Regions from separate parts of the Bacillus hominis genome, predicted to be linked through region 2. Evidence: riboswitches for the same ligand, from Rfam matches in the RefSeq annotation. Region 2 holds a riboswitch; each other region holds the start of a gene.
What was found. Region 2 has a riboswitch for S-adenosylmethionine ahead of QUF93_RS15180 (ECF-type riboflavin transporter substrate-binding protein). Riboswitches for the same ligand answer to the same signal wherever they lie in the genome.

Region 1: it holds a riboswitch for S-adenosylmethionine, as region 2 does, so the genes downstream of both, QUF93_RS26335 (methionine ABC transporter ATP-binding protein) here and QUF93_RS15180 (ECF-type riboflavin transporter substrate-binding protein) in region 2, are expected to answer to the same signal.
Region 3: it holds a riboswitch for S-adenosylmethionine, as region 2 does, so the genes downstream of both, QUF93_RS03445 (ABC transporter permease) here and QUF93_RS15180 (ECF-type riboflavin transporter substrate-binding protein) in region 2, are expected to answer to the same signal.
Region 4: it holds a riboswitch for S-adenosylmethionine, as region 2 does, so the genes downstream of both, QUF93_RS09395 (Na+/H+ antiporter NhaC family protein) here and QUF93_RS15180 (ECF-type riboflavin transporter substrate-binding protein) in region 2, are expected to answer to the same signal.

Annotation. Positions count from the first base shown of each region.
Region 1 covers NZ_JAUCFS010000005.1:4,547,690-4,553,951, reverse strand. Annotated here, with positions in the region: gene QUF93_RS26365 (hypothetical protein) at 1-293, shown strand, start outside; gene QUF93_RS26360 (arsenate reductase family protein) at 791-1,156, shown strand; gene gcvH (glycine cleavage system protein GcvH) at 1,198-1,581, shown strand; gene QUF93_RS26350 (toprim domain-containing protein) at 1,955-2,299, shown strand; gene QUF93_RS26345 (thioredoxin family protein) at 2,303-2,611, shown strand; gene QUF93_RS26340 (hypothetical protein) at 2,764-3,108, shown strand; SAM riboswitch class I at 3,234-3,341, shown strand; gene QUF93_RS26335 (methionine ABC transporter ATP-binding protein) at 3,522-4,547, shown strand; gene QUF93_RS26330 (methionine ABC transporter permease) at 4,540-5,205, shown strand; gene metQ (methionine ABC transporter substrate-binding lipoprotein MetQ) at 5,229-6,041, shown strand; gene metQ (methionine ABC transporter substrate-binding lipoprotein MetQ) at 6,116-6,262, shown strand, end outside.
Region 2 covers NZ_JAUCFS010000005.1:2,457,232-2,463,493, forward strand. Annotated here, with positions in the region: gene QUF93_RS15170 (energy-coupling factor transporter transmembrane component T family protein) at 41-841, opposite strand; gene QUF93_RS15175 (ABC transporter ATP-binding protein) at 834-2,534, opposite strand; gene QUF93_RS15180 (ECF-type riboflavin transporter substrate-binding protein) at 2,545-3,093, opposite strand; SAM riboswitch class I at 3,233-3,348, opposite strand; gene QUF93_RS15185 (aspartate/glutamate racemase family protein) at 3,499-4,203, shown strand; gene QUF93_RS15190 (peptidoglycan D,D-transpeptidase FtsI family protein) at 4,650-6,262, opposite strand, start outside.
Region 3 covers NZ_JAUCFS010000005.1:180,997-187,258, reverse strand. Annotated here, with positions in the region: gene QUF93_RS03465 (peptide ABC transporter substrate-binding protein) at 1-1,252, opposite strand, end outside; gene QUF93_RS03460 (ABC transporter ATP-binding protein) at 1,266-2,039, opposite strand; gene QUF93_RS03455 (ABC transporter ATP-binding protein) at 2,036-3,046, opposite strand; gene QUF93_RS03450 (ABC transporter permease) at 3,003-4,007, opposite strand; gene QUF93_RS03445 (ABC transporter permease) at 4,024-4,941, opposite strand; SAM riboswitch class I at 5,079-5,184, opposite strand; gene QUF93_RS03440 (DUF3951 domain-containing protein) at 5,359-5,574, shown strand; gene QUF93_RS03435 (hypothetical protein) at 5,591-6,094, opposite strand.
Region 4 covers NZ_JAUCFS010000005.1:1,371,190-1,377,451, forward strand. Annotated here, with positions in the region: gene gltP (glutamate/aspartate:proton symporter GltP) at 144-1,418, shown strand; gene QUF93_RS09390 (ribonuclease FAU-1 family protein) at 1,487-2,005, shown strand; SAM riboswitch class I at 2,126-2,232, shown strand; gene QUF93_RS09395 (Na+/H+ antiporter NhaC family protein) at 2,327-3,643, shown strand; gene QUF93_RS09400 (lmo0954 family membrane protein) at 3,873-4,229, shown strand; gene QUF93_RS09405 (PspA/IM30 family protein) at 4,279-4,941, shown strand; gene liaF (cell wall-active antibiotics response protein LiaF) at 5,050-5,790, shown strand; gene QUF93_RS09415 (sensor histidine kinase) at 5,790-6,262, shown strand, end outside.

The DNA of each region.
Region 1 (6,262 bases), 2.1 Mb from region 2:
AAGAAGCTTCAAAAGAGCCGTATAAAGATTTATTTTCATCTTTAAAGAAACCAGTATTTTTTATCGGTTTACAAGATAAATCATATTCGATTTTTATCACAAAAAAAATAGAGTATAAAAGCGCACCAAAAGATATAAATGCTATGTATACGCAAGGTTTTGCGAATATTGGGAGTGGTGAAGGGCAACAGTGGGGAGTTGGTTTATCAAATGGCGGAAATACAGAAGAAAGTATTCATAATATGTATATCGTAGTATTTCAAACAATTGCAGATTATTTGAATAGATCATGAGAAGCCTTTATATAGAAGGCTTTTTATTTTTTTAAATAAACGTTTGTTTAAGGCATATGTTCGGTAGGGAAAATCGATGTTTTCGTAGAGAAACGGAGACAAATAGGGAATTAAATAAACGTTTGTTTAAGGTGTATGTTCGGTAGGAAAGAATCGATGCAGCTCAAGGACTACCATAGAAAACTAGGAAATTAATCAAACGTTTGTTTAAGAAGTATGTTCGGTAGAAAAGAATTGATGCAGCTCAAAGGTTCACATAGAAAAATAGAAAATTAATCAAACGTTTGTTTTAAGATATATGTTTGATGCAGTTGGAAAAGATTCTAAAAAAAATTATATATTTATTTTCCCTTGAAAATGGCGGAAAAATAAGAAAAATTCGCAGGATTATTAAAAATTATCACGAAATAAGTTAAAGTTTAGCGAATAATCGTTTGAAATAATAAAACGTTTTCTATATGATAAAGGTAAAGGTTAGTAAAAAAGTAGGTGAATTTATGACAGTAACATTTTATTCATATCCAAAGTGTGGCACATGTCAAAAAGCAAAGAAATGGTTTGAGGCAAACGATGTAGCATATGAGATGATTCATATTGTTGAAAATCCACCGTCAAAAGAAGATGTACGTAATTTACACGTGAAAAGTGAATTGCCATTAAAAAAATTCTTTAATACAAGTGGAATGCGTTACCGCGAACTTGGCCTAAAAGATAAGTTAAAGGATGCAAGCGAAGACGAAATGTACGAACTTTTAGCATCTGATGGCATGTTGATTAAACGTCCAATCGTAACAGATGGAACGATTGTAACACTTGGTTTTAACGAAGAGCAGTTTGAAAGTGTGTGGAAAAAGTACCAATAAGGTATTTTTACATAATTAATACATTCACTGGAGGTACAGTCATGAGCATTCCAAATAATTTACGTTACTCTGAAGAACACGAATGGGTAAAAACAGAAGGTAATGAAGTTGTTATCGGTATTACTCACTTTGCACAAGGTGAGCTAGGCGATATCGTATTCGTTGAACTTCCTGAAGTAGGTGCAACAATCCAAGCTGACGAGCCATTCGGAAGCGTAGAATCTGTTAAAACAGTTTCTGAATTATACGCACCTGTAAGTGGTAAAGTTGTAGCAGTAAACGAAGAATTAAGTGACCAACCAGAACTTGTTAACGAATCTCCATACGAGGGTGCATGGATGGTTAAAGTTGAACTTTCTGATGCAAGCCAAGTTGAGAAGTTATTAACTGCAGAAAAATATGCAGAAATGACAAACCAAGACTAATTATAGTCGACTGAAGGACAGCCTTTGTGCTGTCCTTTTTTATGTTGTGTTACATAATGAATTTGAAAGCACATATATATTAATTATCATATAGGAGAAGGTTTTTGAAAAACTTTTTTCGCCGAGGTTGCATGCTGATTGAGCCGGTTCCGCTTTTCATTGTCCAGCTCCACCTCCTAGCTCTTCATGTCTAAGAACCTTCCGCACGAGAAGACAAAAAGCGTCTTCTGTGCGAAAGAACCTTAGCCAACAGGGCTAAACAGTCGGTTCCGCTTTTCTTTTGCAAAAATAAACAGGAAACAACATGAAAATAACGAATATACTATATACTAAGTTAAAGGTTGTATAGTATATGGTGATCGGGTGATGACATATGATTTATGTGGAAAAAGTCATTATTGTAGAAGGTAAATCGGACAGAAGAAAGATTGAATCTATTATTCGTGAACCAGTGGAAATTGTTTGTACAAATGGTACAATTGGTTTGTCGAAAATGGATGAGCTCATTGATCAGTTTTTTGATAAGGATGTATATGTGCTAGTGGATGCTGATGATGCAGGGGAAAAGTTAAGGAAACAATTTCGAAAAGAATTTCCGCAAGCAGAGCATATTTATATTGATCGCTCGTATCGCGAGGTGGCGACTGCGCCTTCTTCACATTTAGCAAATGTATTATGGGGAGCTGACATTGACGTTTATACAGAATATTTACGGTAAGGAATGATAGAAGTGATTGATTGGACAGGTGCCGAAGCTGCAGCCCTAATAGAAAATGAAGAAAAAACAGTGCTATATGTATATACACCAATGTGTGGAACATGCCAATTAGCAAAGAAGATGTTAACGGTCGTCGAGATGACGATTGAAGATTTGGAAATTGGAATGTTAGATTTAAATTATGCCCCGCATTTAGCGAAAGAGTATGGAATAGAAAGCGTACCGTGTTTACTTATTTTTGAAAATGGGACACTGATGAAGAAAATATATGCATTTCATTCGGTTGAATATTTATATACGGAATTAAAGTAGGCGGCAAAGTTTTTGCCGCCTCGACATATTTCCCAAGAAATATGTCGACATGCGGGATGGGTACAGTATTTGTCGAGCGAAAGTAACAGGATTGCTCTTTAGTAAGAGGGAATGGTATGTAATAGAAAGTGATATGAAGGATGTGATTTAGGGTGGAATTATATTCTTTGCTACAATCATTTGTAAATTACGCTAATGGTCAATATCATTTAGAACCGCTTTTAAGGCAAGGAGAAAGAACTGTTAATTTTCGTTTTGGAGATGAATGCTGTTCATTACAAATTTCAAGGGATTATATTGAACTTTTGAAAGAGGAAAGAGGAACAGAACAAATCGTTTGTTTATGGGAAGAGGATGTAGAACGTTTGGTGAATGGAAATGTAAGGTTGCAGACGTTAATGAGCGATGGGCGTGTGCAATATTCGGGAACGTATCGAACGATGTTGTTAATTGAATCAATGTTTCATATATGTAAGCCGATGTCAGTGGGCGCTTAAAAGTCTGAAGTTTCTTTTTTTGCGAAAATTTCTGTTGACATGGTGTGTGGATATTGATACAATTCAATTCATAAAATATAGACAATTTAATAAATTTTAAATCAGACGAAAATTTAATCTGATTTCTCTTATCAAGAGAGGTGGAGGGACTGTGCCCTGTGAAGCCCGGCAACCGTCAACTTATGTTGAAATGGTGCCAATTCCTGCAAAGCAAATGCTTTGAGAGATGAGAGAGAGGGATAATGTTGTTATATACGCATATAAACCTTTCTGCTTCTCTAAAAGCGGAAAGGTTTTTTTGTTGTTTGAATGTGGAGGACATTCAAATAATAAGAGGAGCTATACGGATGGACTACACGCATCAAAAATAAAAAAATTGCGGAGTCTATCCAAACAAAAAAGGGGTGAACATCATGATTTTATTAGAAAATGTAAAGAAAATATATAAGGCAAAAAGCGGTGATGTCACTGCTGTAGATAACGCCAACTTACAAATAGAGAAAGGCGAAATATTTGGTGTTATCGGATATAGTGGCGCTGGGAAAAGTTCTTTAATTAGATTGTTTAATCAGTTAGAGAAACCAACGTCTGGTCAAATTACAATCGCAAATCGTGTAATTTCAGCAATTACAGGAAGTGAACTTCGTAAGGCAAGACAAGAAATCGGAATGATTTTTCAGCACTTCAACTTACTTTGGTCACGAACTGTACGCGAAAATATCGAATTCCCACTTGAAATTGCGGGTGTGGATAAGGCGAAGAGAAGAAAACGTGTTGATGAGTTAATTCATCTCGTTGGATTAGAAGGAAGAGGAGACGCATATCCATCTCAGTTAAGTGGTGGACAAAAGCAGCGCGTTGGGATTGCAAGAGCGTTAGCAAATAATCCACAAGTACTTTTATGTGATGAAGCAACGTCAGCTCTTGATCCAGAAACGACGGATCAAATTTTAGATTTACTACTCGATATTAATAAGCGTCTCGGTTTAACAATTGTATTGATTACACATGAGATGCACGTAATTCGAAAGATTTGTAATCGTGTTGCGGTAATGGAGAAAGGGAAAATCGTAGAAACAGGTCCAGTACTTGACGTATTCCGTAACCCGCAGCAGGACATTACAAAACGCTTCGTACAGCAATTAACGGATTCTGAAGATACAAATGAAACAATTGAAAGTTTAATTGAAAAATATCCAGATGGAAAAGTAATTCGCTTGCAGTTTGTCGGTGAGGCTGTAGAAAGACCAGTACTTCAAAGGTTAATGCAGCGCGGTGATATAGAAGTTAGCATTTTGCAAGGAAATATCGCACAAACAAATAACGGTTCTTACGGTAGTTTAGTCGTTCATTTAAATGGCGAAGAAACAGCGATCCAGCAAGCAATAGAAGGAATTCATCAAGATCAAGTAGAGCTGGAGGTGATTGCACATGGATAAGTTAATCGCAAATGTTGATTGGAATCAAATGCTAGAAGCGACTGGTGAAACGTTATATATGACGGCAATCGCAGCGCTTGCCACATTTGTTTTAGGACTTATTTTAGGACTATTACTCTTTATGACAGCGAAAGATAATTTATGGGAAAACAAAGCAATTAATACGGTGATTGGAGCGTTCGTAAACATTTTCCGTTCTATACCGTTCATCATTTTAATTATTTTATTAATTCCATTCACAAAGATTATTCTTGGAACAATTCTTGGAGCGAGTGCGGCATTGCCAGCTTTAATTATCGGAGCGGCACCATTTTATGCAAGAATGGTTGAAATCGCACTTCGTGAAATTGATAAAGGTGTAATTGAAGCTTCAAAAGCAATGGGAGCAAAAACAAGCACAATTATTTTGAAAGTGTTAATTCCAGAATCGTTACCAGCGTTAGTATCTGGTATTACGGTCACGACAATTGCTTTAGTAGGCTATACAGCAATGGCAGGAGTTGTTGGTGCTGGCGGTCTTGGAACACTTGCTTATTTAGAAGGATTCCAGCGAGGAAATAATGATGTAACAATCGTTGCGACAATTTGTGTATTACTAGTTGTATTTTTAATTCAGTGGATTGGTGATAGTTTAACGACTCGAATAGATAAAAGATAATGAAAAACGGGAGGGTATTTCAAATGAAAAAATTATTACTTACAGCACTTATTTCAACTTCAATTTTTGGGTTAGCTGCTTGTGGCGCGAAAGATAAAGAGGAAAATAAACTTGTTGTTGGTGCTTCTAACGTACCGCACGCTGAAATTTTAGAAAAGGCAAAACCGTTACTTGAGAAAAAAGGAATTGAATTAGAAGTGAAAAAATTCCAAGATTACGTGTTGCCAAATAAAGCGTTAGCGGATAAGGAATTAGATGCAAACTACTTCCAGCACATTCCGTATTTAGAAAAAGAAATTAAAGATAAAAAATATGATTTTGAAGTAGCAGGAAAAATTCATTTAGAACCAATTGGTGTGTATTCTCAAAAATATAAGAGCTTAAAAGAGCTTCCAGACGGGGCTACAATTATTATGAGTAATTCTGTTGCTGACCATGGACGTGGTTTAGCAATTTTACAAAAAGAAGGTATTTTAAAAATTAAAGATGGAGTAGATCCAGTTAAAGCGACTCCGAAAGATATTGCGGATAATCCGAAAAATCTAAAGTTCAAAACGGATATCGAACCTGGTTTATTGCCACAAGTGTATAACAATAAAGAAGGCGACGCTGTTCTAATTAACTCTAACTATGCAATTGATGCGAAATTAAACCCAGAAAAAGATGCAATTGCAATTGAAGGTAGTGATTCTCCGTACGCAAACGTAGTAGCTGTTCGTAAAGGTGATAAAGATAAAAAAGAGATTAAAGCTCTTGTAGAAGTGTTGCATTCTAAAGAAATTGAAGACTTTATTACTAAAGAATATAAAGGGGCAGTTGTTCCTGTAAAAGAATAATCGTTTGAAGAAGGGCTGGTGTATGCCGGCTCTTTTTCATAGCTACATAACTATAGGGGAGAAGGGGACATTATATGAAAAAGATTATACTATCAGTTGTTACAGCGCTGTCTGTATTTACATTAGCTGCTTGCGGGGGGAAAGAGGAGAATAAGCTTGTTGTTGGAGCTTCTAACGTGCCGCATGCTGTTATTTTAGAGAAAGCACAGCCGATATTAGAG
Region 2 (6,262 bases):
TCTTCATAAAAATTAGTAAAAGCACTCTATTGAGAGTGCTTTAAAATGGGTACCAGAAACTTTGGAATACATTCATCTTTAAGTAAACTGCAATAATCAAAATGATAATACCAACAAAAAGTGTGATGTAATCCTCCTTTTGTGCGTCTTTTGCATAGTACCACGTTCGTTTATCCTTCTTTCCAAACCCTCTTAAATCCATTGCATTTGAAACAGTATCAATCCTTTCTAATGAATGAATAATAAGTGGCCAAAAAATTAAAACACGGTTTTTCATACGAATCCACAAGCTCGCTTCTCCTTTTTCAAAAGGTACGCCTCTTGCTTCCTGTGCGTGTCTAATGATAATATATTCGGATTGAATACTTGGTATATAACGCAGTGCAATATTTATTGCATATGTAATTTTATAAGGAACAGCAAATTTATTTAAGCTGCTTACAAATTCACTTGGATGAATTGTATAAATAAAAAGAAGTGTAAATGGTAATAACGTAAAATATTTCAATGAAAGTGTAGCTGCATAAAATAAAGTTTCATATGTAATTGTTGCATAACCTATATGAAAAAAAGAGGTATACGTTCCCGTTAATTCCGATCCATGGGTGGGCGTAATGAAAAGAATCATAACGGAATTTAATAAACTAAATGTAAATATAACGCTGAAAATAACTATAATTTTACGCAATTGAATTTTTGCAATTAAGAGGCCAATACATCCAATAATAAATAAAATTAGCAATACACGAAAATCAAAAAATAAAAAAGTAAGTGTCATACAAAATATAAATAAAGATAATTTAATTGCACCATCCATACGATGAAAATACGTATTATGCATATTCCTCCCTCCTATTAGCCTCAATATAAAGTTTCACAAACTTTTCTGGAGTTGGAATTCCGCTTAATTTAGCTAGTTTTATTAATGAAATCTCCCGTAGATTAGCTCTTTGTAACGTTCCTTGATCCCCTAATACAGCGGATACAGTATTGTCCGCAATGATTTTCCCTTCATGCAGAACTACCGCTCGATCTGCGTATTCTAAAGCAAGATTCATATCGTGTGTGATAATAATAAAGGATATGCCTTTTTCAGCCAGTTTTCTAATAAAGGACATAAACTGTTTGTAATGGTAATAATCTTGTCCAGCTGTCGGCTCATCTAATATAATAAGTTTTGGGTTTGTTATAAGTACAGATGCAATAGTAAGCCTCTTTTTTTGTCCGTAGCTTAATGCCTGAATTGGCCAGTTACGAAATGGGTATAATCCACAAATTCTTAAAGCTTTTTCGACTCTACTCTCAATCTCATCTTTAGAAACTTGTTTTAATTTTAATGAAAATGAAACTTCTTCTAAAACAGTGGGCTGTGTAATCATTTGATTTGGGTTTTGCATAACGTAAGAAATAACTTCCCCGCGTTTACGAATAGACCAAGAATTTATATTTTCTCCATCGAATGTTATTCTCCCATTCTTTGTTTTATTTATTCCTATAAGAGTATGAGCTAATGTCGATTTCCCTGCTCCATTATGACCCAATAAGGCTATTATCTCTCCCTCTCCTATTGAAAGGTTGATATCTTCTAAGACTGTATGTTTGTTATTGTACGTAAATGATAAATTTTCTATCTTGCATAAGGCTTTTTTAATATACGTGTTTTTAGATGACACTTGCTTCCGCATCCAGTTCTTTAATAAGTTATGAACGCCTGCATTACGTAGATTTTCAATCGGAAATACCCCAACATTATTACTGTCAAAATTTAATTTCTTTAGAGCTTCTATATAAATAGGTTCTCTTAGTCCGATATTTGGTAATATATTAGAATTTAGAATACTATCCGGTGAACCCATCGCAACAATTTCTCCTTCATCGATTAAAATAATTTTATCTAAATCAAGGTTTAAAATTTCTTCTATTCGATGTTCAATAATTACAATTGTTTTATTATATTTCTCATGAATATCTTTAATGAGTTCTATAGTATTCAAACTACTTGCTGGATCTAAGTTAGCTAACGGTTCATCAAATAATAATATATCTGCATTTGTCGTTAGCAGACCTGCAAGAGAGACTGTTTGTTTTTGACCTCCTGATAATTCATGTGGACTTTGTGCATGAAACTCCTGCATGCTTACCTTTTTTAAAGAATCCGTAACAATCTTTTTCATTTCTATTTGATTTACACAATCGTTTTCTAATGAAAATGCTACATCCTCTTCGACAGTAAGACCAATAAATTGTGAATCTTGATCTTGTAATATTGTCCCTACGTGTTTACTCTGTTCAAAAACACTACCTTCTCTCGGATCCTTTCCAGCTATTAAAATGTTACCGGTACTTATTCCTTCGTAAGAAAATGGGATTAACCCATTTATACAATGAGCTAATGTTGACTTCCCTGAACCACTTCGTCCAGCGATAAGTACCTTTTCCCCAGGATATATTTGAAATGTAATATCTTTTAAAGTAGGCTGCGCGGCATGCCTATATTGAAAGGTAAATTGTTCAAAAGAAATAATTGGTTGCATGTATTCATCCCTACTTTTCAATTTTTAAATGTGTATGTTTCTTATTTGATTTCGCTAGACCAATCGTGATTGGTAAGCCAAGAACTAAAAATACGATAACGTCTGCAATTGTTGCGCCTAGTACTTGTATAACTATTTTGTCAAACGGTTCTCCCATCACAATAATATCGAATGCTCCAGCAAATATAATAGCTATGACAATACCAATTAATCCTGCAATTGCAAAATAAGAAATATCACGGTTATTATACGTTCCATGTTTTACACTAAAACCAACTCTTTTTTGAATGAGTCCCATTGCAAAACCAATAATACCTGAACTAATAACCCATCCCCACCAAATACCCCAACCAGCAATCGTATCTGTAACGGTATGACCGATTAGTCCTATTAAAAGTCCTGCTACCGGGCCAAATAACGCTCCAAAAACTGTTAAAATAGCCAGTGCTGGTTTAATAAAGGTATTCGGTGCGATAGAAAATCCCCAAAGCCCTAATACTCCGTATAAAGCTGCTCCAATTCCAATTGCTACTACTAGCTTTGTCGTTAATTTGTTCATTACAATTCCCCTCTCGTATTATTCAACTTTTAATACTCTATATTTATTTTGAAAGTGAATTATGCATCGACAATTCCTTTCTATACAACAAAAAATGACCTCTTAAATAAGAGGTCATTTTCTTTCACGTACAAGAATCCCCTTATCTTTCAAAAGACACATAGTGTCCTCAGCGGAATTAGCACCTTCCTATGTAATTACATAGGGGTTGCTGAGGCTTCATAGGGCCGTTCCCTCTACCTCTCTGGATAAGTATGTATTTGTAATCTGTATTATGGCACTAACAATAAATAATTTCAATACTTTTCTTACTATTTTTATTTTTCGATAAATAGTTAATCTAAATCATTGTATTCTTATCGGAATTATGGAATAATGAATTCAAAATTGTTACGGGAGGAATGCATGATGAAAGTAATTGGCTTAATTGGTGGACTAAGTTGGGAATCAACATCGTTATACTATAAACATATTAATACACTTACTCTCACTCAATATAATCAAAATGCAAAACTTGTTTTATATAGTATGGACTTTGGCGAGATAACCAGATTATTACAAGACCATCAATATGAACAAGTAAAAAATGAATTAGTCACAGTAGCCAAAAAGGTAGAAAACTCTGGAGCTGAATGTTTACTTATGTGTTCCAATACTATACATCTATTTGCTGAAGAAGTAGAAAAGGCAATATCAATACCACTCCTCCATATTGGAGATGTAAGTGCTGAAACAATGATAGAATATAATATTAAGCGTATCGGACTTTTGGGAACAAAACAAACAATGGAACAAGACTTCTATAAATCAAGACTAGCAAATTACAACATTGAGTCAATTGTCCCAAATGAAGAAGATAGAACTTTCATCCATCATGTCATTTTACAAGAACTCAGTAGAGGGATTATTTCAGAAATATCAAAAGAAAAGCTATTACAAATCACAAATACATTAATTAAAAACGGTGCTGAAGGAATACTACTTGGCTGTACAGAAATTCCCTTGCTCATTTCACAAAGTGATCTATCGGTTCCTGTTTTTGATACTGCTTATACACATGCGAATACAGCTGTACGATTTGCGAATAACAATTTAAAAGTGAAACTTTAATCAGCAGCGGTTTTGTCCATACCCCACTGATTATTAATTGAACCAATTGGACTTTACGAGCAATTGATCTCCCACTTAACTTCCTCGCATTCACTAAATTTTGAGGTGGGAATTTTACTGCTCCAAATAGCAGGATAAATAATTATCAAGCATCAACATAAAAAAAGGCATCTACAAAAGTAGATGCCTAGCTGTGATAAGGAGTGTTCAGTGAGGTAAGGTACAAGCTTTTTTGCTTGTCCTATGCTATCAATATATGCATTTATATATAAAAGGTGAATACTTAATAGAATACTCTTGAACTAAATTACTTTATTCTTTTCATTTGGTCAAATGGCTAATAAACTATTTCTACTTTACCTATCACAATTGATTCATCCATAAGTTTGGGGGTGTATTTAAAAACGTCTCTAGTCCATTTAAATACTAGAGACGTTTCATGCTTTCTAATCCTCTTTTGAATTATCTACTTTTGTAGCCTCACCATTTAATCGCTTATTTTTCAATTCGAAATAAGCATCTAAAACATCTTTTCCAATATCAGAGTTAATACCCGACTTGTCATTTATAACCCATGGCACAACAACTGAAAATGCTACTTCTGGATCATCATATGGCGCATATCCTGCTAATGTTAAATTATAACATTTTATTCGTTCACCTTTATCATTTCTACCTATGTCGCTTTCTCCACCATATACTGTCTGTGCTGTCCCTGTTTTACCAGCTGGTTTATATGGTGCTTTTTGGAACGCCCTTACTCCTGTTCCATCTCCTTCTTGGAATACTCTTCTAAATCCTTCTTTTACTTGATTTATATAATCTTCTTTCATATCCACTCTATTTAAAACAACTGGTTCTATTGAATGCACGACTTTACCGATTTCATCTTTTTGCACAGTTTGTTCTCTAATCTCTTGAATAATTTGTGGTTTCATACGATACCCACCATTTGCAATAGTAGAAATGTACTGTGCAAGCTGAAGTGGTGTATACGTATCGTACTGGCCAATAGAAAAATCTAATAAGAAACCTGGTTGATTATCTTTTCTCCCGATTTGTCCAGCTGTTTCATTCGGTAAATCAATACCCGTTGGAACACCTAAACCAAATTGCCTGAAATAATATCTCATTTTATCAAAGTATTCTTGTTTAATATCTAGTGAACTATTTCTAACATAATCCACACCTGCAATTTTTAATGCTGTATTAAACATATAAACGTTAGAAGAAACTTGTAAAGCTCTTAGATCATCAATATTCCCGAAATCTTTCCAAGATTTTTTCTCCTTAGTTCCTTTAAACTTCATAGGCGCATCATAAAAGTAAGTACCTGGTGTTATAGCTTTCGTTTCGAAACCAGTTAATACTGTTGCACCTTTAACAGTTGATCCAAGCTCATATGAACTTGTCATCGTACCTAAAGCGTAATCTTCAACTTCTGTTTGCCCATCTTTTTCTACTAACTTTTTCCCTGCCATTGATAATACTTGACCGTTTTTCGGATTTATCATTACAACGAAAGCACGGTCCAACATCGATTCTGAACCTTTATAGGCCTTTAATATTTTTTCTATGCTCTCTTCTACTTTTTTCTGTAATTCCATATCTATCGTTAAAGTTAAATTCTTGCCGCTTTTCCCTTCAGAAACTGTTTCCGTTCTAATTGTATTACCTTGTTTATCGGCAATACTTCTTACCTCTTTTTTCGTACCATGAAGCACATCTTCGTATTGTTGTTCGATGTAACTTTTCCCGACCCGATCATTCCGGCTATAATCACGCACTAAATAATAATCTAATCGTTCATGTGGTAGTCCTTCATCAGCATTCGAAACATTTCCAAGGACTGAACGGAATAAGCCATCATTTACATAGAGCCTTTCCCAATCAACTGATGCGTCTACACCTGGGAGATTTGCTAAGTTTTCACTAATCACAGTATATTCCTTTTCACTAACATCTTTTTTTATAATTTGAGGTGCCATTTGATACCCTGAAGTCATTTTACTTTTAATAGCTAGCACTTCTATATCATTAGCTGTTAATTCTTGAAGAT
Region 3 (6,262 bases), 2.3 Mb from region 2:
ACTCCTTATTTTCTAATTTAATATCTACACCAAGATTTTTCTTAAACATTTCTTGCATTGCTTCTGCTACTTTTTTATGTTGTGTATCTGTCGTGAATTTTAATGTTACTTCAGGTAATGTAGACCAACCTTGTTCTTTCATACCTTCTTCTAATAATTTTTTCGCTTCTGTTGGATCAAACTTTACGTAATCGCCTTTTTCTTTACGGAAATCACGACCACCTTGTGTTTTTGCTCCTTCTGGAACGAATGCATATGCTGCTTGTGCATTATTTTTATACAATTTTTCAACGATAAATTTACGATCAACTGCTAGTGAAAATGCTTTACGTACTTTCGCATTTGTAAATGGCTCTTTTTCTACGTTAAAGGAATAAATATACGATGAGAATCCTGCAACACGTTTATATTCTTTATTTCCTTTTTCTTTCTCAATCATTTCTTGTGGTAAACCACTTAATAAATCTAATTCTTTTGATTTAAACAATTGATAAGCTGTTTTAGAGTCTGGAATAATACGAAACTCAATTTCTTTTAATGTTACCTTTTTATCATAGTATTCTTTATTTTTTTGCACTGTAATTGCTTGGTTATGTTTCCATTCTTTCAACGTGAATGGCCCGTTCGTAATTAACTCTTTTGGATCTGTTTTTAATTTATTATTATCATCAATCGACTTTTTAGATAATGGAATAAATAATGAACTTGCTAGTTTTTGTTTGAAAGAGGCAACTGGATATTCAAGTGTCACTTTTAACGTTTGAGGATCAACGACTTGAATACCAACTTGTCCTTCTTCACCTTTTCCAGTATTATATGCCTCTGCACCTTTAATAAAATACATTTCTGTCGCATTCATAGAACCCGTTTGAGGATTTAATAATCGCTTCCATGCAAACTCAAAATCATTTGCTGTAATAGGAGAACCATCTGACCATTTAATATCTTTCTTTAAATGAATTGTATACTCAGTTCCATCAGCATTTACTTCTTCTTTTTCCGCTAACTCATTATGAATTTTTCCATCATTGTCCTCCGTATATAAACTTGAGAATAAATTCCCAATTACATATCTTGAAGTAGTATCTGTCGCAATGGCAGAATCAAGCGTATATGGATCACTACTAATATTCGTTACTAATCGATCTCCTTCACCCTTACCAGCACTCGCTTTTTGCGTCTCTTTCTTACCGCAAGCAACAGAAGTAATCGCTAAAACAGTCATAATGACAAACAGTAAAAACTTCTTCATCCTACATTCTCCTTTAACCTGAAATTTTTGGTGTTGATGCTAATAATGTTTTTGTATAAGAATGTTGTGGATTACGGAAAATTTTTTCCGTATTTCCAAATTCAACAAGTTCCCCTTTGTATAAGACAGCCACCTTTTCACATAAATAGTGAACCATCGGTAAATCATGCGCGATAAATAAATATGTATAGCCTTGTTCCTTTTGAATCTTTTGCAGCAGATGTACAATTTGGATTTGCAGTGAAACATCTAATGCTGAAATTGGTTCATCAAGGATTAAAACTTCTGGCTCACATAATAACGCTCTTGCAATAGCGATACGTTGACGTTGTCCCCCGCTAAATTCATGTGGATATCGATCAATATATCGTCTATCTAATCCAACACGCTCTAGTGCATCACCTGCGACTTTATCTTTCAATCCTTTATCGCCTAAACCGAATGAAATATAGCCTTCTGTTACAATATCGCGTACTTTCCAGCGCGGATTTAATGCAGCTGTGGAATCTTGAAAAATGAACTGTACTTTCTGCAAGAAATCCCGCTTATAAGCTGACTTCAGCTTGTGAACAACTTGACCGTTATAATCAATTTCACCAGACGTTGGACGCTCGATCCCAGCTATGAGCTTACCAAGTGTTGTCTTTCCAGAACCACTTTCTCCAATAATGCCAAGCGTTGTTCCTTTGGGGATAGAAAGTGATATACCTTTTAACGCTGCGATTTCTTTATTTTTACTTCCATACGTTTTCGTTACTTGCTTTACAGTAATTAAATCTGTCGTCATGAGGCATTCACCTTCTCTTTTGATTTCGCTTTATTATGCTCCAGAATGTGCTGCCAACAATGTGAACTATGCTCCTCAGAATATGTTGTTCTCTCTGGGAATCGATGAATACATTCTTTTATCGCCACTGGACAACGATTTACAAACGGACAACCAAAGCTATTTAATGTTTCAATAGAAGGTGTCGTTCCTTCTATTGCACGTAATACTTTTTCAGAATCATCCATATTCGGAATTGCTTGTAATAAGCTTTTCGTATATGGATGTTTAGGAGAACCTATTACCTCTTCTATCGTTCCTTTCTCGACAACACGTCCCCCATACATAACAACTACTCGATCCGCTACTTCACGCACAAGCGCCAAATCATGAGTAATTAATAAAATACTCGTATTTTGTTTTTCTTTCCGCTCTTTTAATAGCCCCATAATTTGTTTCTGAATCGTTACATCTAACGCTGTTGTCGGCTCATCTGCAATAACAAGCTTTGGATGACAAGCAAATGCAATTGCTAAACAAATACGCTGCCTCATCCCCCCGCTTAATTGATGTGGATATTGTTCAAAGCGTTTCTCTGCTTCATGTATCCCTAAATCATTTAGTAAATTAATCGCAATTTTTTTTGCTTCTTTTTTCGATTTCTTTTCATGCTGCAAAATCACTTCTGTAATTTGTCTACCTACCTTCATCGTTGGATTTAAAGATGAAAGCGGATCTTGAAAGATAAAGGAAATATCTTTCCCGCGAGCTTGATTCCACTCGGATTCTTGTAAATTAGTTAACTCCTTCGATTCGAAAGATACATTTCCAGCATCGATATGAATTGATTCTTGGTTTAAGCCGATAATAGATTGCGCTGTAACACTTTTTCCCGAACCACTTTCTCCTACAAGTGCAACTATTTCACCTTCGTTAATAGAAAAGGAAACATGCTTCACAATTGCTTGCTTACTATTCTCTTTTTCAACGGCTAACGTTACGTTTTCTAAAGATAAGAGCTGTCCCATGTTTTTTCTCCTTTCGATTTCGTTTTACAATCTTCGGATCAATTGCATCTTGCAAACCATCACCAATTGCATTAAATGCGAACATAATGAGTGCAATCATGATTGCTGGGAAGAATAGTTGCCACCACTCTCCGCTCAATAATGTTCCTAGTGCATCGTTCGTCATCGTCCCCCAACTCGCTGCTGGTGATTGTACCCCAAGTCCGATAAAGCTTAAAAATGATTCCGAGAAAATAGCTGCTGGAATTGTAAATGATAAATTTACGATAATAATACCTGTTAAGTTCGGAATGATATGTCCATATATAATCTTCATATGCGATGTACCTAACCGTTCTGCTGCGATAACAAATTCTCTTTGTTTCAAAGATAAGACTTGTGCTCTAATGAGACGCGCCATGCCAATCCATCCCGTTAATGCAAGGGCGATTATAATTGTAAAAAGTCCTGGTTTCATAACGATTAATAGTAAAATAACAATTAACAAATATGGGATACCGTATAGTACTTCAATCCCTCTTATAATCCACTCGTCAATTAACGTTCCAAGGCCATTACGTCCTCTCACATATCCACTAAAGCCACCGATTAGTACACCTAATCCTATATCAAGGGCAGCCGCTACTAATCCAACTGTTAGTGATATTTTCCCTCCAGCCCAAGTACGCGCCCATATGTCTCTCCCTAAATCATCTGTTCCGAACCAATGCTCACTACTAGGTGGGAAGTTTGTTGCTTCTTTTACTTGTTCACTCGCAGTGAATGGCGTTAAACTTTCACCGATAAGAGAGAAAATAATAATTAGTAATAACGTTACTGTCCCTAAAACTGCGATTGGATTTGATACAAATTTACGAAATACTTCTTTCTTTCGGCTAATCGTTTGCTGATCTTTATTTATCGTTAATTCTTTCTTCTCTTCATTCGTTAATAACTCGTCATTAATTTCATAAGCCCCCATTTAAACATCCCCCTCCTTACGTAATAGAACGAATGCGCGGATCAACAATACGATGAATAATATCTGTAATAAAAATACATACAATTAATAGCGCACTATAGAAAATGGTCGTTCCCATAATCACCGGATAATCTCGATTAAAAATACTATCTACAAAATATTTTCCTAGACCAGGAATTGAAAAGATTTTTTCAATAACGAAAGTCCCTGTTAAAAGTCCAGCCATTAATGGGCCAACAAATGTAAGTACCGGAACAATCGCATTTCGAAGAGCATGTCTTATAATGATTTTCTTAATTGGTATACCTTTTGCTCTCGCTAGCTTAATATAATCACTCTGCAACACTTCAATCATATTAGAGCGAACAAATCTTGTAATAACCGCGATTGGCCCTAACGCTAATGCGAAGGAAGGTAATACAGTATGATCAAATGTTCCCCAAGACGCCACTGGTAGTAATTCAAATTTGATGGCGAATACTTGTATAAATAGTGGCGCTAAAATAAAACTAGGAATAGAAATACCAAGAATCGCAAGCAAGCTCACACTATAATCAATCAATTTCCCATGATATAGCGCCGCAAATGTACCTGCTACAATTCCGACTAACAACGAAATAACAAGTGCTTGTAGACCAATAATTGCCGATGGACCAAAGCCAGTTGTTATAATTTCTGATACACCTTGTCCGGTTGATTGAACAGATTCACCAAAATCAAAATGCACTACGCCATCTAAATAAGCAACATATTGATTCCATAACGGTTCATCAAGGTGATACTTCGCTCTCATGTTTTGGATCACTTCTTCAGGAAAGATTTTCGCATCTGATGAAAATGGATCTCCCGGAATAATATGCATAATTAGAAATGTCACTGTCGTAATAACCCATAGTGTGAACACCATAACCGATAATTTTTTAATTACATACACTTCAATAACCCCCTAAACACATGAATTTACTTTGTTTTATGAACGTACTTTTTTCCATTACTCCCTTTTCTCTTTTTAGAATACAAAAAGCCTTGATCTTAAAAAATAAGATCAAGGCTTAATAAACAAAGGCCCATCACTTATCTTTCAAGACTTGCTTGCTGGAATTAGCACGGTGTTCATCTTGCAGAACCCGCTGCTGAGGTGTCATAGGGCCAGTCCCTCTACCTCTCTGGATAAGTAAATTGCTATATTATTATTTGGTTCAAATTGTATATTTCGAATTATAATTCTGAAAAAATGAAAAGTCAATCAAATTGGATATATTTAGAAAAATCAGTTTTTAATAAGGGCGTTTATCTACATCGCAGTTTTTCGCTTATAATTAAAAAGAAATCATATTAAAGGAGTTATACGATGGATCCCTTACTTCTAGCGACTATAGGATTACCATTAACAATCGTCATACTCGTTATCATTGGTTTTTATAAACTCTTCATTAAAAAGAAAAGCATCACCTCTTTTTACACCCCCTTCGATAATATTACCGGACAAACTATTTCCGAATTTCACGAAGAGCAAAAAGTATTAGTATGCGAGGATGAAGATGGCGATGGTAAGAAGAAAAAATAACCTTGCATGCGCAAGGTTATTTTTTCGTTTCTTCCTGAAAACGTTTATAGTATGTCGATGCTGTTGAAAAATTAATTTCTATATCACGAATCAACGATGAATCTTCTTCTTTAGCTAACTTCTGTAATTTTTTCATCGCTTGTTCCGATTCATTTAAGAAACCAACATACATTTCATGTTCTTGTTCTTTCGACTTCGGTACATGAATTTCTTTACGCATATGATCTATATCTTCTAACATACCCGTTGTTACATTTTGCACGTCTTCCTTATATTTAGCATTAGTTATTTCCTTACCGCCCTTTTCTTTTGCCACTTCAAATAACTGTAACGCCTTATTAATTTCTTTATTTATTTTCGTATCATATTTTTCATGTACTGCGCTGTATTCTTTCATTTCTTCTGTTTGCTCAGTGGATTGCTCTACCTTTTCTTTCGGTTCTTTCGTATCTTTATTTCCATTACATCCTGCTAGAAGGATCATACTTCCCATTACAGCAATACCCAAAACCTTCTTCATCTCGAATTCTCCTTTTATCTACAGCTACTACTAATTATAGTTTCTTTTATCTCCACTTGTTATTATACCGAGAACACCCTACTTTTTACACTTAAGACGATATCTTAATATACATATCAACATTTTTGTCACAGTATCGTCACTTTATGCAAATAACTTTTGCATGAG
Region 4 (6,262 bases), 1.1 Mb from region 2:
TAATTTTTGATTTATGATTTTTAACAGGGACAAAATGTAGTGAATTGTCGAATAATATGTAATACTCTTAATTTCTTAGTTTTATAGAGATAGATAGAATGAGAGATAGATAGAGTGACACATCGAAGGGGGTTACAACAAGTATGAAAAGAATAGGACTTGCATGGCAAATATTAATTGGTCTTGCACTAGGTATTGCAGTTGGTGCGATTTTCTTTGATAATCCAGCAGTTGCGAAGTACTTACAACCAATTGGCGATATTTTCATCCGATTAATTAAAATGATCGTTGTGCCGATTGTTGTAGCAAGTATTGTTGTTGGTGTTGCTGGTGTTGGCGATGTTAAAAAACTAGGCCGACTAGGCGGAAAGACAATTCTTTACTTTGAAATTATTACAACAATTGCAATTGTTGTTGGTCTATTAATAGCGAACATTTTCCAACCTGGAAAAGGCGTTGATATGGAAAAATTAACAAAAACGGATATTTCTAAATATGCAGAAACAACAGAGCAAGTACAAAGTCATTCGTTTGCGGATACATTTGTAAATATTGTTCCGACGAACATTATGAAATCATTAGCTGAAGGTGATATGCTTGCTATTATCTTCTTCTCTGTACTATTTGGTTTAGGTGTAGCAGCAATTGGTGAGCGTGGTAAACCAGTCCTACAATTTTTCCAAGGTGTAGCAGACGCCATGTTTTACGTTACGAACCAAGTTATGAAATTTGCACCATTTGGTGTATTCGCATTAATTGGTGTTACAGTTTCTACATTTGGTCTTTCTTCACTAATTCCATTAGGAAAATTACTCATTGTAGTATACGGAGCAATGATCTTCTTCGTTGTAGTTGTACTAGGAATTACAGCGAAAATATTCGGAGTTAACATTTTCCAATTCTTTAAGATTTTAAAAGACGAGCTGATCTTAGCGTACTCTACAGCAAGTTCAGAAACAGTTTTACCAAAAATTATGGAGAAAATGGAGAAATTCGGTTGCCCGAAAGCAATTACATCTTTCGTTATTCCGACAGGTTATTCATTTAACTTAGATGGATCAACTTTATATCAAGCAATTGCAGCAATTTTCTTAGCGCAAATGTACGGTATTGATTTATCCCTTACGGAACAAATTACATTATTACTTGTATTAATGGTTACATCAAAAGGTATCGCGGGTGTACCGGGCGTATCATTCGTTGTATTATTAGCGACACTTGGTACAGTAGGTATTCCAGCTGAAGGTTTAGCATTCATTGCTGGTATTGACCGTATTCTAGATATGGCTCGTACAGCAGTTAACGTTGTAGGTAACTCTTTAGCAGCTGTAGTTATGTCTAAGTGGGAAGGTCAATATGACGCTGAAAAAGGACAAGCTTATTTAAAAGAGATATCTGAAAAAGGTCAAGCAGCTTAATTATAATATGAACAAGCTCTCACATAATATGTGGGGGCTTTTCTATATATAGAAGAGGAGCGGGCGAAATGAAACGTAAATATGGTGACGGTTCTTCGTGGAAGAGACTAATAGAGAAGAATTATATAGTCAAGCAAGTTGAAGCAGGTATGTTAGGGGTATTGGATATAAAAAAAGTGAGAGAGCCTAGTTATAAAGAATACAATGGTAAAGAGCTTTGTATTGCAGATGATGGGTATACATGGATGCAATATTTTATAACCAGGAAGAACTTTGCGATAACAGCTATGCTAGATGATAGAAAAAAATTAGTGCAATATTATATTGACGTAACGAAAAAATATGAAATAGACGAACGAGGTTTACCTTATTTTGATGATTTATATTTAGATGTAGTATTGTTACCAAACGGTGAAATATATGTATTGGATGAAGATGAGTTAGAGGATGCATATAAAATGGGGGATGTTACAAAGGAAGAATATGAGTTAGCTTGGCATACAACAAAATGGATAATAGCGGCAATAAAAAAGAGAGAATTTTATTGGATTTCAATTTTAGAGAAAGAAATTGAAAAGTTGAAATGATTGCTGTATTCGTGTTTTTGTATAATTACCAAAAAAATCTATACAAAAAATAATTGACTTTTTTTTTGTAAGCAAGTAAAGTTAGAGAAGAAATTATTATTAAAAAATAAATACGAAACCTTCTTATAAAGAGAGGCGGAGGGACTGGCCCTACGATGCCTCGGCAGCGGACTCGATTTCAGAGTGCTGTGCCAAATCCAGCAAGCATGTTGCTTGAAAGATGAGAAGAGTGTTTCTTATAGATGTATAAGACCTCTTCTCGTTGGAAGAGGTCTTTTGTTATTCATTAGAAAAAGGTTGAAACTAGGGAGAGATGGTACTTTGAAAGAAACGAGAGGAAATGGTTTAGCTTTATTACCGCTTGGGATATTTTTGGCACTATTTATTGGTTCTGGAATTATTACAGGTGATTTCTATAAATTGCCGATACTTGTAGCGATTTCAATTGCTGTAGGAATCGCTTTAGCGATGAATCGTAAAGAAAGCTTTAATGTAAAAGTAGAACGATTTGCAAAAGGTGCAGGAAATCCAGATATTATGATTATGGTATTAATTTTTGTGCTTGCAGGTGCATTTTCTGAAACAGCAAAAGGGATGGGCGGAGTCGATTCTACAGTCAACTTAGCGCTATCTATTTTACCGCAAGGATTTATCGTTGCTGGAATTTTTATTATCGGGGCATTTATTTCATTAGCGATGGGAACTTCAATGGGAACAATAGCGGCATTAGCGCCGATTGCTGTAGGTATTAGTGGGCAAACTGATATCTCGATTGCATTAACAATGGCGACGGTTGTCGGCGGAGCGATGTTTGGTGATAATTTATCATTTATTTCTGACACAACAATTGCAGCAGTTCGTTCACAAGGAACAGAAATGAAAGATAAGTTTAAAACGAACTTTTTAATTGTATTGCCAGCTGCAATCATTACAATTGTACTATTAGTAATGATTACTTTAGGAAGTGATACAGAAATTAAAGCTCAAACATTTGATTGGGTGAAGATATTACCATATGCAGGTGTACTTGTTACAGCATTACTTGGTTGGAATGTACTTATCGTATTGACAGGTGGAACTGTACTATCTGGTGTTATCGGTCTTATAGATGGAAGTTATACGTTAGAGAGTTTCTTTAAAAGTGTAACGACTGGAATGGGCAGTATGATGGAATTAGTATTACTTGCAATTTTAATAGGTGGTATGGTTGAGCTTATTCAGTATAATGGTGGTATTCAATATTTAATGAATCTTTTAACACGTAATATTCGTTCGAAAAAAGGAGCAGAGTTCGGCATTGCTGGTTTAGTGAGTATGACGAATATGTGTACAGCAAATAATACAATCTCTATCATTTTTACAGGTCCGCTTGCGAAAAATATTGCGGATCAGTATGAAATTGATCCCCGTAAATCAGCGAGTGTACTGGATCTTTTCTCTTGCTGTATACAAGGGTTAATCCCATATGGTGCTCAAATGTTAACAGCGGCAGGATTTGCAGCTTTATCTCCGATTGAATTGTTGCCATATGCATTCTATCCAATTTTAGTTGGAGTATGTGGAATCATTTCTATATTAATTGGTTTCCCGAGGTTTTCTAAAGCGGCGGAAAAGAAAGAGTATCATAAAACAGCATAATTAAATATGAATTTTATTAGTAGCAACTGAAGCCGTTCAGAGAATATTCTCTGAACGGCTTTTTATGTGCGATAAAAGAGTGCGTTATCCTATCTTTCCTTATATTTTTACAAAAGGCTGAATGCAACTCGGTCTTAAGTCTGAGTCGAAAACAGTTCTTAAGCTCGTTATGGAAAAATGAAAAAATAGTTAAGATAAGAGTATCAAATCGAAGGGAGGCAAGCACAAGATGAAACAATTTCTAGCGTTTATCGCAGCCGGTATTTTGGCTTTAATTGCTCTTGGTAGTCTTGCTGGTATTGTAGGATTCGCCATTGGAGCAGGAGTTGTGTACTGGAGCTATAAATCATTTGTGCGAGCTAAATCATTCTTTGGAAAGTTAGCTTGGGGTATTGTTGGTTTAATCGGTTTGTCCATTGCACTTTCTCATTCCCCAGCATTAATCGGTATCGCAGCATTAGTAGTTTTATACTACGGATACCGTGAGTGGAAAAAAGAAAAAAATGTAGTTGTTGATTCTGCTCCAGAAAGTTCTAAACCATATAGCAACTTTGAAGATGAGTGGAACAAGTTAATGAAAAACTAATATAAAATAAATCAAATCAAATTATAAAGTAGAAGAGAGGAAGATTATAATGAAACAATCTTTATTCGGACGTGTACGCGATGCAATTTTAGCTGATTTTCATAATGTGTTAGATGAGAAAGAAAGAAAAAATCCAATTGCTATGTTAAACCAATATTTACGTGATAGTGAGCGTGAAATAACAAAAATTGAGAAGTTAATTCAGCGTCATAAAACATTAAAATCTAACTTTGCTCGTGAGCTTGAGCAAGCACGTTATTTCGTTAATAAAAGATCAAAGCAAGCTATCATCGCACAAGAAGCAGGCGAATTACAATTGCATGAACGTGCATTAGAAGAAGTAGCGTATTATGAAGGGCAAGTAACTCGCTTAGAAGAAATGTATGCTGGTGTTGTAGAGCAAATTGATGAGTTAGAGCGTCGTCTTTCAGAAATGAAAAATAAATTAAAAGAAATGAACGCAAAGCGTATGGAATTAATGGCACGTGAAAATATGGCGCATGCAAACCGCCGTATGAATACTGCTATTCATAAAATGGATGAAAATAATCCGTTCTTACGATTCGAAGAAATTGAAGATCACATTCGTGATTTAGAGCTTCGTATAAATGAAGAGCATGAGCGTGATACATTTGATATGAAAATTGCAAAACTAGAGCGTGAAATGAAAGAGAAAAATGAAGTATCGTTAACGAAAGAAGTAACAAAATAATTGTAGTATATAATAAAACAGGCTTATGATATAGTGATAGAAGAAAAGGTGTTGGAAAGCAATGCCTTTTCTTCTATGTATATGTGACAAAGAGGGAGGGGAGCTGAAATGAAGAAGCACTTTTCAAAAACACAATTAATGGGGATGCTCCTCATCATATTTGGATTCGGTCTTTTTCTTGATATGATACTTGGACATTTTGAACCAGGTGGTCTAATATTTGCATTTATTATGATTATGTTTGGAAGACATTATCGAAAGAAGAACCGTTATGTAAGAGGGAATGTATTTTTATTTGTCGGTGGTATTGTATTCTTATTCTTCTTATTTTCATCAGCAGCATTCGTACTTGTTGTGTTTGCTTGTTTAGCTTTAATTGGTTATCAACTTATTCAACAAGGACATCAGCAAAAAGCAATGAAAGTTGAAATTAAAGAAAAGGGATATATAGATGAAGAAAAACAAATATATCGTACAGAACCGTATATAAAAAATATGTTTGTAGGTAATGTACGAATGATGGATCATATTTATGAACTAGAGGATATTAACGTCCAATATGGTGCTTGTGATGTCGAGATTGATTTAACAACTGCTATGATTCCAGAGGGGGAAACGGTTATTGTTATTCGGGGCGTCATTGGTAATATTCGCTTATATGTACCATATGATATTGAATTGTCTTTAAATCATTCTGTTATTGTTGGGCGAGTGCTCCTGCCAGGACACGAAGAAACTGGATTTAACCGTAATGTTACGTTTAGAACAGAACAGTATAAAGAAGCCCCTCGTCGTATTAAAATTATTTCTTCGCTTGTCGTAGGCGATACGGAAGTGAGGAAAGTATAATGAAAAAACAAAGGAATATATCGTGGATGTATATTCGTTATTCTATGTTGTCCTCTATGAGTATCGCACTTATTTGTACAATTGTATATGTATGGAAAAGCGAGCAACAAGTTTATGATTTACTATGGAAAGAATCCATTGCTTCTGTTCCAATTGGCTTGTTTATTATGAGTACGAGTCTTCTTATCGGAGGAATTGTAGGATATGCAATCGGTTATTATATAGAGCAGCGTATACAAGGATTAAATACTTTTCTATTTGAAGTAGAGCGAGGGAATTTTCCGAGTGATGTTTCATTTACTGCAGACGATGAATTTCATGAAGTGGAACGCAAAGTAATTGGTCTTGCTCGCCGCTTAGAGGAGCAAGCTGGGCTATTTCAAAAAGTAACGAATGAACGAGCCCATTGGAATGAAGAGATGAGACAAGAAGCGATTTCTCAAGAAAGGCATCGATTAGCGAGAGAGCTGCA